Regions from separate parts of the Anoxybacillus sp. B2M1 genome, predicted to be linked through region 1. Evidence: riboswitches for the same ligand, from Rfam matches in the RefSeq annotation. Region 1 holds a riboswitch; the other holds the start of a gene.
The links. Region 1 has a riboswitch for cobalamin ahead of GFC28_RS09465 (ribonucleoside-diphosphate reductase subunit alpha). Riboswitches for the same ligand answer to the same signal wherever they lie in the genome.
Positions count from the first base shown of each region.

Region 1 (7,726 bases):
AAAGGCGATTGAAAGCTTGAAAGCAATAGGGGCTAAAGTTGAATGGACAGGAACAGAAGCAGCGACAGTCGATCCGTCTGGAAATCGAATTCAATTAAGAGTCCAGAAAGCATGATGTTGAAAATAGGAATAAAAAAGCAGGGGCTACCTGCTTTTTTATTTTGTTAAGGCGTTCGGGTTGAAAAATTGCTATAAGAAAGCCGTTTTAATGAACCGAAAGAATCATCGAAACGGTTAGTGAATATCGGAAAACCAGCATGGATTTATTGATAGAGCCCCCTTACTTTGTGGAAACGAATTTTCATTGAACCGAAAAAAAAACAATTGACAATGATAATCTTTATCAAATAGAATGATTATTGATAATGATTATCATTCGTTTTTAGAAAAGGAGATTGTCATGATGAAGGTAATCATGGTGTATACAAGCATGACAGGAAATACAGAGGAAATAGCAAATGCCATCTTAGAAGGAATTCAAGAAGAGGGAATAGAAGTGGAGGTAAAAGAGGTGCTGGATGCGAGCGCAGATGAGCTGGAAGCGTATGATGGCATTTTATTGGGAGCATATACATGGGGAGATGGAGAGCTGCCGGACGATTTCCTTGATTTTTATGATGAAATGGATTCCATTCATTTATCGGGAAAAAAAGCAGCTGTATTTGGCTCGTGTGATTCCGGCTATGAAAAATACGGAGCCGCGGTTGATATTTTAGTGGAAAAATTACAGGAATTAGGGGCAGCTGTTGTGCTGGAAGGATTAAAGATTGAATTGGCACCGACTAGTGAAGAAAGGGAGAGTTGCAAACAGTTTGGCAAGCAATTTGTCCAAAAAATGCTAACTGAGCCAAGTACATATTGACAGTCTATAGCTAATCGACTATTATAAGGGTGTAAGCATATAGGAAAAATGCGCGTAAAAGGGGAGTAGCTTTTACAGCAAAGTCGTCAGTTCAGGGTGGCATATACCCTCGGCTTTGTTGGCAACGGTGATGTTGTTAGCAAGACCTTTACCGAACGATGGTAAAGGTCTGTTTTGATAGAAGGCCTTTACCATAACGGTAAAGGTCTTTTTTCATTACATGAGGAAAGGAGGAAGAGAATGAGAAAAGCCTGGAAAAAAGCGAGATTGCTTTTTCACACTTATCGCTTGATCCCATTTTTAGTTGGATTTTTTCGTTCTCATGAAATACCGCTTTCTAAAAAGATGACATATGTGCTGATCATATTTGCCTACTTTGTTTTTCCGTTTGATCTGCTCCCTGATTGGTTGGGTATTTTTGGTATTTTTGATGATGTGGCAATTTTTATGTGGATTTTGCAGAAAATGATAAAAGCATCGCCACATCACTTAAAGCGTAAATACGGAGTGTAATGAAGGAGGAAATGCTAAATGGAGTTATTTTCAATGGAGTTTTGGTCCGCTCTTTTATCTATTATCATTATCGACTTAGTATTAGCTGGAGATAATGCGATTGTAATCGGGCTGGCGGCACGCAATTTGCCAAAACAGCAACAAAAGCAAACGATTCTATGGGGGACGGTTGGAGCGATTGTTATTCGCGCCGTGGCAACCCTGGCAGTTGTATGGTTATTAAAAATCCCAGGTTTGCTGCTAGTCGGTGGAGTTTTACTCATCTGGATTGCCTATAAGCTATTAGTGGAAGAAAAAGGGCATGAAGTGCAGGCAGGGAAAAGCATGTGGGAGGCGATTCGAACCATTATTATCGCTGATGCGTTAATGGGCTTAGACAACGTATTAGCAGTAGCAGGAGCCGCGCATGGTAGCTTTTTATTAGTCGTTTTGGGATTGCTCATTTCGATTCCAGTCGTTGTGTGGGGCAGTACCCTTATTTTGAAATGGGTGGAGCGTTTTCCAATCATTATTACAATCGGTGGTGCCATTCTTGCGTGGACCGCTTCAAAGATGATTGTTGCTGAGCCGTTTTTAAAAGGATACTTTGCTAATCCTGTGATTAAATATGGTTTTGAGCTGCTTGTCGTTGCTGGAGTCGTTTGCGCTGGCATGATCAAAAAGGGAAAAGAAAATAATAAAGGGGAAGCTAAAGCCGCCAATCATTGATTGGCGGCTTTAGACTGTTGCCGAAACGCTTTGATCCGGCAGGGAGGCTTTTTTGTCTATTCGTGAACGCCTTGGTTTGATTTGTGTTTGCGCTCGGCTGTGTTTCTTGTCTGCCAAGCGTTTCAGTCCTTCTGATGCAGAAATAGAAATGACAGGATGTTTAATGGATTTTGTTTGCTGGCTCATCGGCCATGAATGATTGGCGGATGCTTTGTTAGAGCTCATCGAAGCCATTATCGACATTCACTTTTGTATATTGTCGCGATTTTTGTTCAAAAAAGTCAGATTTTCCGAGATCTACTTCTTCATAGGCTTTAATCCAGCGGAGCGGATTTGTCCGATAGCCTTCAAATGGACGCTCGAAACCAAGCTGGTGGCAGCGGACATTCGCATAAAATTTAATGTAATCATGTAAATCCTCAAGATGAATGCCTTCGATATCATGGCCGATCATGAAGCTCGCCCATTCGATTTCTAATTCGGCCGCTTGAATAAAGGTTTGCTGAACAAATGCCGCTAAGTCATCTGTCCGATATTCTGGATATTCGCGCAGAACCTCTTGGAATATTTTTGCGAATAAGTCGACATGGATATGTTCATCGCGATTAATATAATTAATCATAGTGCTTGTGGCCACCATTTTTTGATTGCGTGCCAAGTTATAAAAGAAAGCAAAGCCGGAATAGAAGAATAAGCCTTCTAAAATGACATCATAGACAATGGATTTTAATAAATTTTCTACATTTGGCTGCTCGGCAAATTCTTTATATCCGTTTGTGACAAAATCGTTTCTTTTCCGCAATATAGGCTCATTTCGCCAAAATTCAAATACCTCATCTTGCTTTTGTTTTGGAACGAGGCTAGAAAGCACGTAAGAATAAGAATGGTTATGAATGACCTCCTGTTGAGCCAGCATGATCATCAGCGCGTTGATGCTTGAGTCGGTAATGTAATCAGCAACCTTTCCTGCATAATCTGTTTGAATGCTGTCAAGCAAGGCTAGCAGGCCGATAATTTTTAAAAAAGCATCCTGTTCACGTGCGGTTAATAATGGAAATTGCTTGACATCTTGGGACATATTAATTTCAAACGGTGTCCAAAAATTGGCGAGCATTCGTTTATATTTAGCATATGCCCACGGATAGGCAATATCGTCCCAATTGAGCACATTCGAGCATCGTCCGTTGATGATTCGCGTGGAACGGTTGGGCGCTTCAGGGTCCATAATGATTCGTTTCGTTAAAGCAGATGTCATCATAACTCCTCCTTATATTAACTTGCGCATGATTCACATTCTTCAATGTTGCTTGATGTTGAACGAACATAATAGGTTGTTTTTAAACCGGATTTCCAAGCGGCAAGATGAAGGGCTAATAAATCCTTTGCTTTAATGGTGTTCATTACGTAAAAATTGAATGAGATCGATTGGTCAATATGGCGCTGCCGCATCGCGTTTTGTTGAATGCTCCAATGCTGGTCAATATGATAGGCTGATTTATAGTACCAAGTTGTTTTTTCGTTTAAGTCTGGCGCTGTAACTGGAATCTTATAATCTTTTTTTTCTTCGGCATACATCTTCAAAAAGATCGGATCAATGCTGGCGGTACTGCCGGCAATAATCGATGTCGAAGCATTGGGAGCAATCGCCATCACATAGCCGTTGCGCATTCCATGTTTAGCTACGTTTTCTTTCAGATGAATCCATTTGGAAGTGTTGTAGCCACGTTTATCGAAATAGGCCCCTGTCTGCCAATCAGATCCAGAAAACGCTGGGTAACTGCCTTTTTCTTGAGCAAGCTCCATGCTTGCTTGAATAGTGAGATAAGCAATTTTTTCATAAAGCTCGTCCGCATAGTGAACGGCCTCTTCTGATTCCCAGCGAATGCCTTTTAAAGCGAGCAAATGATGCCATCCAAATGTGCCTAGTCCGACAGCCCGATATTTTTGATTCGTCAACTGTGCCTGCAAAACAGGGATTTGGTTTAAGTCAATCACGTTATCAAGCATGCGCATTTGAATAGGAACGAGCCGTTCAAGCACATCGTCCATAACGGCTTTAGCTAAATTGATCGACGATAGGTTGCAGACGACAAAATCGCCAGGGATTTTTTCAATGATGATTTTTCCATCTTTTACATATTGTTTTTCCATCACGGTCGGGCTTTGATTTTGGGCAATTTCAGTGCAAAGGTTGCTACAATAAATCATGCCGAGATGGGGGTTCGGATTTTTTCGATTCACTTCATCGCGATAAAACATAAATGGTGTGCCTGATTCTAGCTGGCTGCGCATAATGCTTTTCATAATTTCAATAGCTGGAACTTTCTCTTTTGAAAGGCGCTTTTCTTGAACGCATTCCCAATATTTTTGACGAAAACTGCCGTCCCCGTTTTCTTCATCATAAAAGTCTTCTAGACTGAATCCCATGATTTGTCGTATTTCGTGTGGATCAAATAAATACCAATCTCCGCGTTTTTCTACTTGCTCCATAAATAAATCAGGGATGCAAACGCCTGTGAATAAATCGTGTGTTCTCATCCGTTCATCGCCATTGTTTAATTTGGCATCTAAAAAAGCAAAAATATCTTTATGCCACACGTCTAAGTAGACAGAGATGGCTCCTTTTCTTTGGCCAAGCTGATCGACGCTGACAGCGGTGTTATTCAATTGCTTCATCCATGGAATCACGCCGGATGAAATCCCTTTAAATCCTTTAATATCGCTGCCGCGGCTGCGAATCTTTCCGAGATAGACGCCAATGCCGCCTCCTGCCTTGGAAAGGTTAGCAATATCGGTATTGCTGTCGTAAATACCTTGCAAGCTGTCATCAATCGTATCGATAAAGCAGCTTGATAGCTGACCATAGTTTTTTCCTGCATTGGCTAAAGTCGGAGTGGCAACCGTCATATATAAATTGCTTAATGCCCAGTATGCTTCTCGGATAAAGGCAAGTCGCTGCGTTTTTGGCTCTTTGGCCATCAATGTCATCGCGATGATGAGAAAGCGCTCTTGCGGCAGTTCATATAAATTTCTTTCATAATCACGGGCAAGATAGCGATCTGCAAGCGTGCGGAGACCGATATAGGTAAATAGCTTGTCTTTTTCTGGATTGATGATCGCTCCAATCTTTTTAATTTCTTCTTTTTCATAATCATCAAGCAAAGAATGGTTGTAAACTCCCTTGGAAACGAGAGAAGCGACCAGCTCGTAAAAATCACCGTAGCGTTCTTTTGGATGATAACCGCGATTTTGAGCTGCTTCGTGATAAAGCTTCTGTAAATAAATGCGGGCGCAAACAAAGGTCCAGTCTGGTTCTGCTTCGCTAATATATGAAAGTCCCTCAAGAATGCAATCATTTGCCATTTGTTCGAAGGACGCAGTGTCTTTGTTTTGAATCATGCGAAGCACACGCTTGATATATTCGGATGTGTCTAGATGAGGAAATTCATTTGTAAGATCATGAATCCAGGCAATCAATTCTTCTTGAGAAACGGTTTGAAAAGTAAACGTCATTATCGGCTCCTCCTCTTTCCAATAAAAAAATCCACTCCGGATTGAGTGGATGAAACGATAGTATAAAAAGGAATAAAACTTCCCTTCTTAAACCATCGCTTCATCTTCTCCCTCCCCGAAGAATGTGAAACGAAACAAGCAAGGCAGGTCTCCTGACTTGTGCTTCTTCCTACTTTGGATCCTTCCCGTATACGCGCCGTATAAGCTTTCGTATACAGTGGAGCTTCCATTTCGTCCGCACATACAGTTGCGGGGGCAGTTCTGGATTTACACCAGATTCCCTATTAAGTCCTAAGGGACACCTTTACTTGTGGTTTGTTCTACTATATATAGTTTTTGTTTTTGTTCTCCGATACAATATATTGTGTTTGTTAGTTGCGCTGGTATCATCATATAATAAATCAATGGAAAATTCAACTATAATATTTCTGAAGTGGAAAAATAAAAAACGCGCTCGATCGGCGCGTTTATTTTTGAAGTGGGAGAAATTTAATAAGCAGCGAGCGAATCAGTAAACCGGTGAGCACACCAGGAATAACTGAGAGCATTGGCAGCCAAATTGGTCCAAAAAAAATGCCGAAGATGGTAACGCGGGAAGAGTACATCAGTCCAACTGTGACAAAATAAGCTGAAAAAACGAATGGAAGAAAAGCGTAAGGAGAGCGACCACCGTCAGCATCTTTATAAGCATCCCACATTGCAAAAAAATACAAACATGGATAAAACATAAGCCATTGAAAATCAATGACTTGGGTTGCTTCGATTGTTTTTCCCAAAAAGCTCAGGCGAATGGCTTCATTAAATCGGGATTGAGAGTTTACAATAAATTCTAATAAAATAAAGATGGTTCCTTTGAAATACTTTTGATTCAAAAGCTGTCCGAATCCTGGTAAAGCAATACTCCATAACAACCGTTCAATTGCTTTCACGTTTTCTTAACCCTTTACTAATGGATTTTATTTGTTGATCATCGACTATATCCTATATCGCCTCGTATATAGAAAAAGAGCCCTGCCTTATTTTTATCATTTCCGCTTTTTACAGTTTATATAATTACATTTTATTGAAAATATACATTTTGTTCCTATTGAGATCGGGAATTTGAAAATGGTGCATGTTAGGTGTGTAATTTGACATGTTATGTCTAGTTTTGTTCATGTTAAGAAAATATTTGGGTAACTTTTCAGAATAGTTAGTATAATCACTGTGAGTAGAGGATAATTTTTTAGTGCAAAGGGGGAGAGGATTTTGAAAGCGGTTAAATCAATCGTGATTTGGGGATTGATTTCGATCATTGGAGCCATTGGCTTTGCGGTATTGGCTCTGCACCGCGGTGAAACGATTAATGCGATTTGGCTCATTGTGGCAGCGGTGTGTGTATATGCAGTGGCTTATCGTTTTTATAGCAAATTTATTGCGCGAAAAGTATTTGAGCTGGATGATAATCGCAAAACACCAGCTGAAGTGATGAATGATGGAAAAGACTATGTGCCGACGAATAAATGGGTGTTATTCGGACATCATTTTGCTGCTATTGCAGGAGCTGGCCCGCTTGTTGGCCCCATTTTGGCATCACAGATGGGATATTTGCCGGGCACGCTTTGGATTGTAGTCGGTGTGGTACTAGCAGGTGCGGTACAGGATTTTGTCATTTTGTTTGCTTCAATGCGCCGCAACGGAAAGTCACTTGGTGAAATGATTAAAGAAGAAATGGGCTCCTTCACAGGGCTTGTTGCGATGCTTGGGATTTTAGGTATCATGATTATTTTATTAGCCGTGTTAGCGTTGGTGGTTGTGAAAGCGCTTGTAGGAAGCCCGTGGGGAACGTTTACCATTGCGGCAACGATTCCGATTGCGATTTTTATGGGAATTTACATGCGCTATCTGCGGCCAGGCCGCGTAGGGGAAGCTTCATTGATCGGTTTTGTTCTGCTGATTGTTTCCCTTATTGCGGGACAGCATGTGGCTGAACATCCGACATTAGCCAATATGTTTACATTTAAAGGGGAGACAATTGCTCTTTTAATGATTGCTTATGGATTTGTGGCTTCAGCGTTGCCTGTATGGCTATTGCTAGCGCCGCGCGATTATTTAAGCACTTTTCTTAAAATCGGAACGATCGTTGGTCTA
Region 1 covers NZ_CP015435.1:1,964,947-1,972,672, reverse strand. The annotation lists gene GFC28_RS09495 (VOC family protein) at 1-115, shown strand, start outside; gene GFC28_RS09490 (flavodoxin) at 401-862, shown strand; gene GFC28_RS09485 (YkvA family protein) at 1,103-1,375, shown strand; gene GFC28_RS09480 (TerC family protein) at 1,394-2,083, shown strand; gene GFC28_RS09475 (hypothetical protein) at 2,093-2,317, opposite strand; gene GFC28_RS09470 (ribonucleotide-diphosphate reductase subunit beta) at 2,298-3,338, opposite strand; gene GFC28_RS09465 (ribonucleoside-diphosphate reductase subunit alpha) at 3,356-5,596, opposite strand; cobalamin riboswitch at 5,722-5,918, opposite strand; gene GFC28_RS09460 (hypothetical protein) at 6,064-6,525, opposite strand; gene GFC28_RS09455 (carbon starvation CstA family protein) at 6,845-7,726, shown strand, end outside.

Region 2 (7,726 bases), 1.1 Mb from region 1:
AAGTTCATCGAGCCATCTTGCATTCAGGAGAACAAGTCGCTGTTAAAATTCAGCGCCCGAATATCGCCCATATGATTGAAACGGATTTAGAAATTCTGCAAGATTTAGCGATTCTCGCTGAGCGCCGCCTTTCATGGGCCGCGCAATATCAAATCGGCGATATGGTTGAAGAATTCTCGCAATCTCTTCGGGCCGAGCTTGATTATACGATTGAAGCGAGGAATGCTGATAAAATTTTTCAGCAATTTAAACAAGATCCTAGCATTTATGTTCCAAAAGTATTTTGGGAGTATTCAAGCAAAAAAGTGCTAACGATGGAATATGTGGAAGGCATCAAGCTTAACGAGTTGGAGCGGCTGAAGGAAAGCGGCTATGACTTGAAACGTTTGGCCGAACGTCTAACGAAGGCCATTTTGCAGCAAATTTTAAGAGAAGGGTTTTTCCATGGAGATCCTCATCCCGGCAATCTATTCGTATTGCCGGGGGAGGTGATCGCTTTTATTGATTTTGGGATGACCGGGCGTCTGACGCCAGATATGAAATATCACTTTTCTTCGTTAGTGATTGCTTTAATGCGTCATAATACAGACGGAATTATAAAATCGCTGTATCAAATGGGGCTTGTTCCTGAGCATGTCGATGTATCGCGATTGCATGAGGATATCGAACAATTAAGAGAGAAATACTACAATGTTCCGCTCAGCCAAATCAGTCTTGGCGAGGCGCTTCATGATTTGTTTCATGTTGCCTTTCAACACTCTATTCGCATTCCGAAGGATTTAACCCTTCTGGGGAAGGCGTTGCTAACAGTGGAAGGCGTAGCAGAGCAGTTAGATCCGGAGCTGAACATCCTCAATATTGCTGAACCGTTCGGCCGCCAACTATTAAAGGAGCGATTGCATCCTAAGCATCTAACCGAAGAAGTATGGAAGCGCGTGTTCAATTATGGAGAAATGTTGCTGGATCTCCCTAAGAACGTGAAGGAGTTAACGGCATTTATTAAACAAGGAAAGCTGCATTTGAAAATGGATATTCCTGAATGGCCGCTTTTTTTAAAAAAATTAGATCAAATTAGCAATCGCTTATCCTTCAGTATTGTGCTGCTGTCCTTCAGCATTATTATGGCAGGGATTATTATTGGCGCTTCTTTAGGTAGGCAATCGACTTTACTCTGGAAAATTCCAGCGATTGAGATTGGGTTTGGTATCGCCTCTTTGATGTTTTTATGGCTGTTATATTTAATTTATAGATCAGGACGGTTTTAGCTGTTGACCTAATCGCTGGTGGTAGATTCACTTGTTTTATTCTCGTGCTGTATAAAATGGAGAGCCACGGCCAGAAGATAGGCCGCTGACTTGTCTCGGTCACGCCAAAGCGTGCTGTCGAAACCTGCTTATATAGGGACTGCCTGCAGAGGCTCGACTAGAATGTGTTACGATAATAATTTTATGTAAACAATCAGGTGTGCTGATGATCCAATAAAAACCATTGGCATTACTTGATTCCCAGCTTTTCTGCCGTAGTCGGCAAGCAAATGACTTGCCGACTGGGCATGCATATGGCGGAAAAGCTTGTGTCTAGCTCAATCATTCCATATTTTTAGTAAAATGATCATCCACACTTGCGGGAAACCATATTAGTTCTTCTTATTTCACCGTTCCTCTGTTTTTTTTGACGGATTTTGCAGGATTTTTTTTCAAAATGTCAAAAGGATTTAATAGACAAAGAAAAATGGGGGAAGGGAAATTAAATGAAGACAGCAGATTTATGTGATCAATTTTTGTCGGAGCTGCAAGTGTGCCAATTACCGTTGCATTCTTATGGCGGAAAAACAGAGTTTTCCGGACCGATTGCCACTGTTGAGGTATTCGAGGACAATGTGCTCGTTCGCGAAGCGCTAGAAACCATTCCGGCAGGCACGGTGTTAGTTGTTGATGGAAAAGGTTCGCGAAATTGTGCATTGCTCGGAGATCGTCTGGCACAAATCGCTTGTGAACGAGGACTTGCAGGCGTGATTGTCCATGGTTGCATTCGCGATTCAGCTGAAATTGCGCAAATGCCGCTTGGCGTAATCGCTCTTGGGACATGCCCTGTCAAAAGCAAAAAAGAAGGGAAAGGGGCGCGTGATCGCGTTCTTGAATTCGGGGGCGTACGTTGGGAGCCGGGCGCGCATGTGTATGTTGATAGCGATGGAGTTGTTGTCGCTAAAACAAAACTGTTCGAAAAATAAAAATGGTTGACTTTTTTCGAAAATTCATCATATCATTGTGGAGGAACAACTAAATCATTGAATCGTTTGCTAAAGCAAGTAAGGTGCCTTTCTCTATTGGGACAGGCTTAAAAGGGAAGTACGGTGAAAAGCCGTCACGGTACCCGCCACTGTGATGAGGAGCTTCATTGCATCATGTCACTGAAGGAAACTTCGGGAAGGCGCAATGAAGCGATGACTCTAAGTCAGGAGACCTGCCTTATTTGCTCGGCCGGATACCTACGGGATTATAGGTAGACGTGCGGGGGAATGGTATACATATGCATTTGTGATTGGCCGTATGCATTTTTCTGCACCTCTATCGATAGAGGTGCTTTTTTATTTCATCAAAAAGGAGAGGATCGGTGTGACAACGTGGAATTTAACTGGAGTAAAGCATCACGTATTGATCTGTAACGGCGGCAGCTGCATGCGAAAAGGCGGAGAGGAGGTGACAATCGCCATTCGTGATGAAATTGCGCGGCTGGAATTGGACAGCACTGTACACACAACGAGAACGCGCTGCAATGGCCGCTGTAATGATGCGTGCGTAGTAATCGTGTATCCGCAAGGAGTTTGGTACAAGGGGGTGACGCCGGATAAAGGAAGAGAGCTTGTCCAAACACATTTAAAAGATGGTGATCCTTTAAAAGATATCGTCACCTATCAGTATGGAGAAGATGGATTATCGATGTGCCATCCAACAGCTGCGGTTGGCATTACTAAAAAAGCTAGCATCAAGGAGGAGAGGGTATGAAGCAATGGAAGTTTCTGTTGCTGCTATGTGGCCTTGTTGTTTATTTTACTGTCAATAGCGGCACACCAGCCTATGCTATGCATATTATGGAAGGATTTTTGCCGATGAAATGGGCGCTATTTTGGTGGATTGTTTTTCTGCCGTTTTTCATCGCAGGAGTGCGATCGCTAATGAAGATCACAAAGCGCCATCCTGAATTAAAATTGTTGATTGCGCTTTCAGGAGCTTTTACCTTTGTACTTTCGGCGTTAAAAATCCCATCGGTGACAGGAAGCAGCTCCCATCCGACTGGAGTCGGGCTCGGGGCCGTCTTATTTGGTCCACTAATAATGACGGTGATGGGGAGCATCGTTCTGTTATTCCAGACGTTACTACTGGCGCATGGGGGATTGACGACATTAGGAGCGAACGCGATGTCAATGGCGGTATGCGGTCCGCTAGTAGCATACGGGGTGTATCGTATAGGAAAAAGGTATAACATTTCGCAGCGATTTGTCATTTTTTTAGCCGCTTTTCTTTCTGACTTGGCCACATATGTAGTTACATCATGGCAATTGGCGCTTGCTTTTCCCGATACAACAGGAGGAGTAGTAGCTTCATTTCTTAAATTTGCCGGAATTTTTGCGATTACGCAAATACCGCTCGCGATCACCGAAGGGCTGCTGACTGTTGTTGTGTGGAACTTTTTATCTACTTACAGCAGTCGAGAGCTGAATCAACTTCAGAAAGGAGCCTAGCAGATGAAGCGAAATCTATTGCTTATTGTTCTTGCTTTTGTATTAGCTGCCGCCCCCTTGCTATTGGTTCGCCATTCGGATTTTAGCGGTACAGATGATCAAGCGGAAAAAGCGATTCAAACGATCGTCCCGGATTATAAGCCTTGGTTTGAGACGATCTTTTCACCGCCGGGCGGGGAAGTGGAAACATTGTTATTTTCTTTGCAAGCCGCGCTTGGCGCCGGGGTGATTGGCTATATTATCGGCGTTTATAAAGGTCGAGCCGGTCGAAGAGATGAAGCGGAATGATTCGGCATTTTGACATGATTGCCTATCATAATCGTCTGCGCCGTCTGCGGCCTGAACAAAAGACTTTATTCTCTTTTCTCTTGCTTTTGAACACTATGGTAGGAAGCAGAGGAACGCATCTTTTTATTATTTTCTGGCTAGCCATATGGACGATTGGGTATGCAGGTGTTTCTTGGAAAGTATATGTAAAAACGTTGGGAATGGTCATCCTTTTCCTTTTAATTAGCTGGCCGATTTTGCTTATTTCCCTTGATTCATGGCACATATCCGTGAATCGAGGAAATATTCCGGCAGCAATCGATGTATCGCTGCGCTCCATTGCAGCATGGTCGTGCTTATTTTTCCTTTTAGTAACAACGCCGTTTCCAGAGTTGCTCTATGTATTAAAAAAACTGAAAATACCATCCGTTATGATTGAATTACTATTTTTTATGTATCGATTTGTCTTTGTGTTGGAGCAGGCGGCGGAGGAATTATATACAGCGATGAAAGCCCGCAACGGCGGCAGTCATTGGCGGCATGGCGCCATGCTTATTTTTCAGCTTTGGCAAAAAATATGGGACGCTTACCATGCTTTATTGCTCGCATTACGGGCGCGCGGGTTTTCCGATGAGCTTGTCTATATTCAAAACGAAACGTGTGGTGTATGGAGCAAGCGCTATATTGTAGAGGCGATTGCCGGAATGGGGGTACTCATATGGATGCGATGATCGAGAGGAAAAAAAGATGTTGAGATTAGAAGAGGTGTATTACCAATATCCTCATGGCCAAGAAGTGCTGAAGGGAGTGTCTCTTCAGATTTTCACAGGGAAAAAATATGCGCTTATTGGCCATAATGGCTGTGGGAAAACGACGTTATTTTTGCATATGAACGGGCTGTTGCGCCCCAGTCGCGGATGCATCTATTGGAAAGAGCAAAAAATGGATGACCGGCGCCAAACGATTCAACAATGGCGCCGAGAGGTAGGCATTGTTTTTCAAAATCCAGAACATCAGCTTTTGGCTCCTGTTGTGAGAGATGAATTAGCCTTTGGCTTGCATCAGCTGGGGCTACATGAAGCAGAAATCAATCAGGAAATCGACAGAACGGTTCGTGAATTTGGCCTGCAATCATGGATGGATAAGCCTGTCCACCATTTAAGTCTCGGCCAAAAAAAATGGCTGACTCTTGCTTCGGTGATGGCCATGAGGCCGCATTTGCTAGTGTTAGATGAACCGACAGCCTATTTGGATCTCTTACAAACAGAGCGATTGGTAGAAAAAATCAATGATATTTATCAAGCAGGAACAACGGTATTCATTGCGACTCACGATTTTGACTTTGTTTTGAAATGGGCTGACATCGTTTTTGTGATGCATGAAGGGCAAATTGTGATGCACGGGGAGCCTCAAGAGCTGTTTGCGCGGCCGAGCATACTGCAAGAATACCGTCTCGGCATTCCGCTGCTTGCTTCCGTTTGGAACGCCCTTTTTCCCGAAGACGCAAAAATCCCTCGCGATATTTGCGAGCTGAAGCAACGATTAGGCGAAAAAGCAGAATGGTACGCGAACGCGCTTTTTTAAGATTCTTAAATGCTTTAAATCAGACTAAATCATAAACGGTTAGCCAGTTTGCTAGGTTCCCAGCCTTCTAGAGTGATAGAGGCATCATTTTATAGTTTTGATGGCCGAATTCTTGAGCCGCCAGCCGCTGTCAAGCATTGATGATCAACCTTTGAAAGCGGTGCTATCTGGTCTTTTGTTGACATGATCTCGGCCGTCCGCCTTGTTAAATCTTCATGGCTAAAGGAGAAGGCTGAATCATAAAGAGAGAGGTGAAACAATGCAAGGAAAATTATTGGTCATCGGATTTGGGCCGGGCAGTGCCGACCACATGACGAAACGGGCACGACAAGCGATTGAAGAAAGTGATATTGTGATTGGCTATAAGACTTACATCGAGCTTGTGGCGGATTTAATAGGAGAAAAACCGATGATCAGCACAGGTATGACAGAAGAGGTGAGCCGGGCGCAGGAAGCGGTGAAATGGGCGGAACAGGGCAAGAAAGTAGCGGTCATTTCAAGCGGCGATGCGGGTGTGTATGGCATGGCGGGACTTGTATATGAGGTATTAATTGAGAAGGGATGGACAAAAGAAAGCGGAGTAGAAGTCGAAATCATTCCGGGAGTTTCTGCCATCCATTCCTGTGCAGCGCTATTAGGGGCCCCGATTATGCACGATGCTTGTACCATTAGCTTAAGCGATCACTTGACGCCGTGGGCGGTGATTGAGAAACGGATTGAAGCAGCGGCGATGGCCGATTTTGTCATTGCTCTTTATAACCCAAAAAGCGGAAGGAGAACGAGGCAAATTGTCGAAGCTCAGCGCATTTTGCTGCGCTACCGTTCTCCACAAACCCCTGTTGGTCTAGTGAAAAGCGCATACCGCACCCGGCAGAATGTGGTTATGACAGATCTAGAACATATGCTGGAACATGATATTGGTATGCTAACGACTGTCATTATTGGCAATTCATCGACATTTGTGCATGATGGGCTGATGATTACGCCGCGCGGATATCAGCGGAAATATAGCTTGGATAAGCTGGAGCAGCGGTTAAAACCGCACGAACGGCTGCGCAAGGAGGCCGAGCCGTGGGCGCTCGATCAAACAGAAGAAACAGAGAGTGTGCGCAAAACAGCGGAAGAAGCCCTGCAAAAAGTGGCCATTCGTCAATACGAACAAGCGAGAGCAATCGAGGAGATTTTTGAACTGGCAGTAAGTCCGGGAGTCGCGAATAAGGCCTTTACGCCACAGCAAATGCTGCTGATTGCGGAAATGGTCGAGAACCGTGGCAAGATGATGTATACACCGGATCATTATTTAAAGCTGGAAATGTTGACAGACCGTCCTGATGATATGGTTCGAAAATTGAAGGAAGCAGGTCTTGTTGTCATGCCGATTGGCAACGTATTAACCGTTAAAGCATGCGATTTTTGCGATGGTGAGAAAAAAGAGGGGATTCCATACGCTGAACAGCTGCACGAAAAGCTGGGAGGAATGGCGCTGCCAAAAGAGCTAAAGCTGGGAATTAACGGCTGTGGAATGGCGTGCTACGGAGCGGTAAGAGAAGATATTGGCATTGTCTACCGCAAAGGCGCGTTTGATTTATTTTTAGGTGGAAAAACGATTGGGAGAAATGCCCATCCTGGGCAGCTTGTGGCAGAAGGGATACCGCCTGAGCAAATCGTTCCTGTCGTCATGCAAATTATTCAAGAATATAAGGAGCACGGGCATCCTAATGAAAGATTCCATAAATTTTTCCAAAGAGTAAAAAAAGCAGGAGGTTTTGTTTACCAAGAACCTCGCACCAATCAAAAAATCGAAGTTTCGGCGTGTGGAGAATAGGGGGAGAAAAGAGTGAAGGCGATTTTATTTGTAGGGCACGGAAGCCGGGATCCGGAAGGGAACGAACAAGTCATCCAATTTGTGGAGCGTTTGCGTCCACAAGTGGATGCTCGCTATCATATGGAAACATGTTTTTTAGAGTTTGGCTTGCCGACGATGTTGGAGGGAATGAAGCGCTGTGTTGAAGAAGGAGCAGATGAAGTGATCGTCATTCCGATTATTTTGCTTGCGGCTGGCCATTCCAAGCTACATGTTCCAGCTGCAATCGATGAAGCGAAACAGCAATATCCGCATGTCACCTTTATATA
Region 2 covers NZ_CP015435.1:878,313-886,038, reverse strand. The annotation lists gene ubiB (2-polyprenylphenol 6-hydroxylase) at 1-1,265, shown strand, start outside; gene rraA (ribonuclease E activity regulator RraA) at 1,751-2,230, shown strand; cobalamin riboswitch at 2,295-2,485, shown strand; gene GFC28_RS04315 ((2Fe-2S) ferredoxin domain-containing protein) at 2,616-3,005, shown strand; gene GFC28_RS04310 (energy-coupling factor ABC transporter permease) at 3,002-3,742, shown strand; gene GFC28_RS04305 (energy-coupling factor ABC transporter substrate-binding protein) at 3,746-4,030, shown strand; gene cbiQ (cobalt ECF transporter T component CbiQ) at 4,027-4,740, shown strand; gene GFC28_RS04295 (energy-coupling factor ABC transporter ATP-binding protein) at 4,757-5,593, shown strand; gene cobJ (precorrin-3B C(17)-methyltransferase) at 5,853-7,418, shown strand; gene GFC28_RS04285 (sirohydrochlorin chelatase) at 7,431-7,726, shown strand, end outside.
Region 2: linked by a shared signal. The riboswitch ahead of GFC28_RS04315 ((2Fe-2S) ferredoxin domain-containing protein) and the one ahead of GFC28_RS09465 (ribonucleoside-diphosphate reductase subunit alpha) in region 1 are both predicted to bind cobalamin.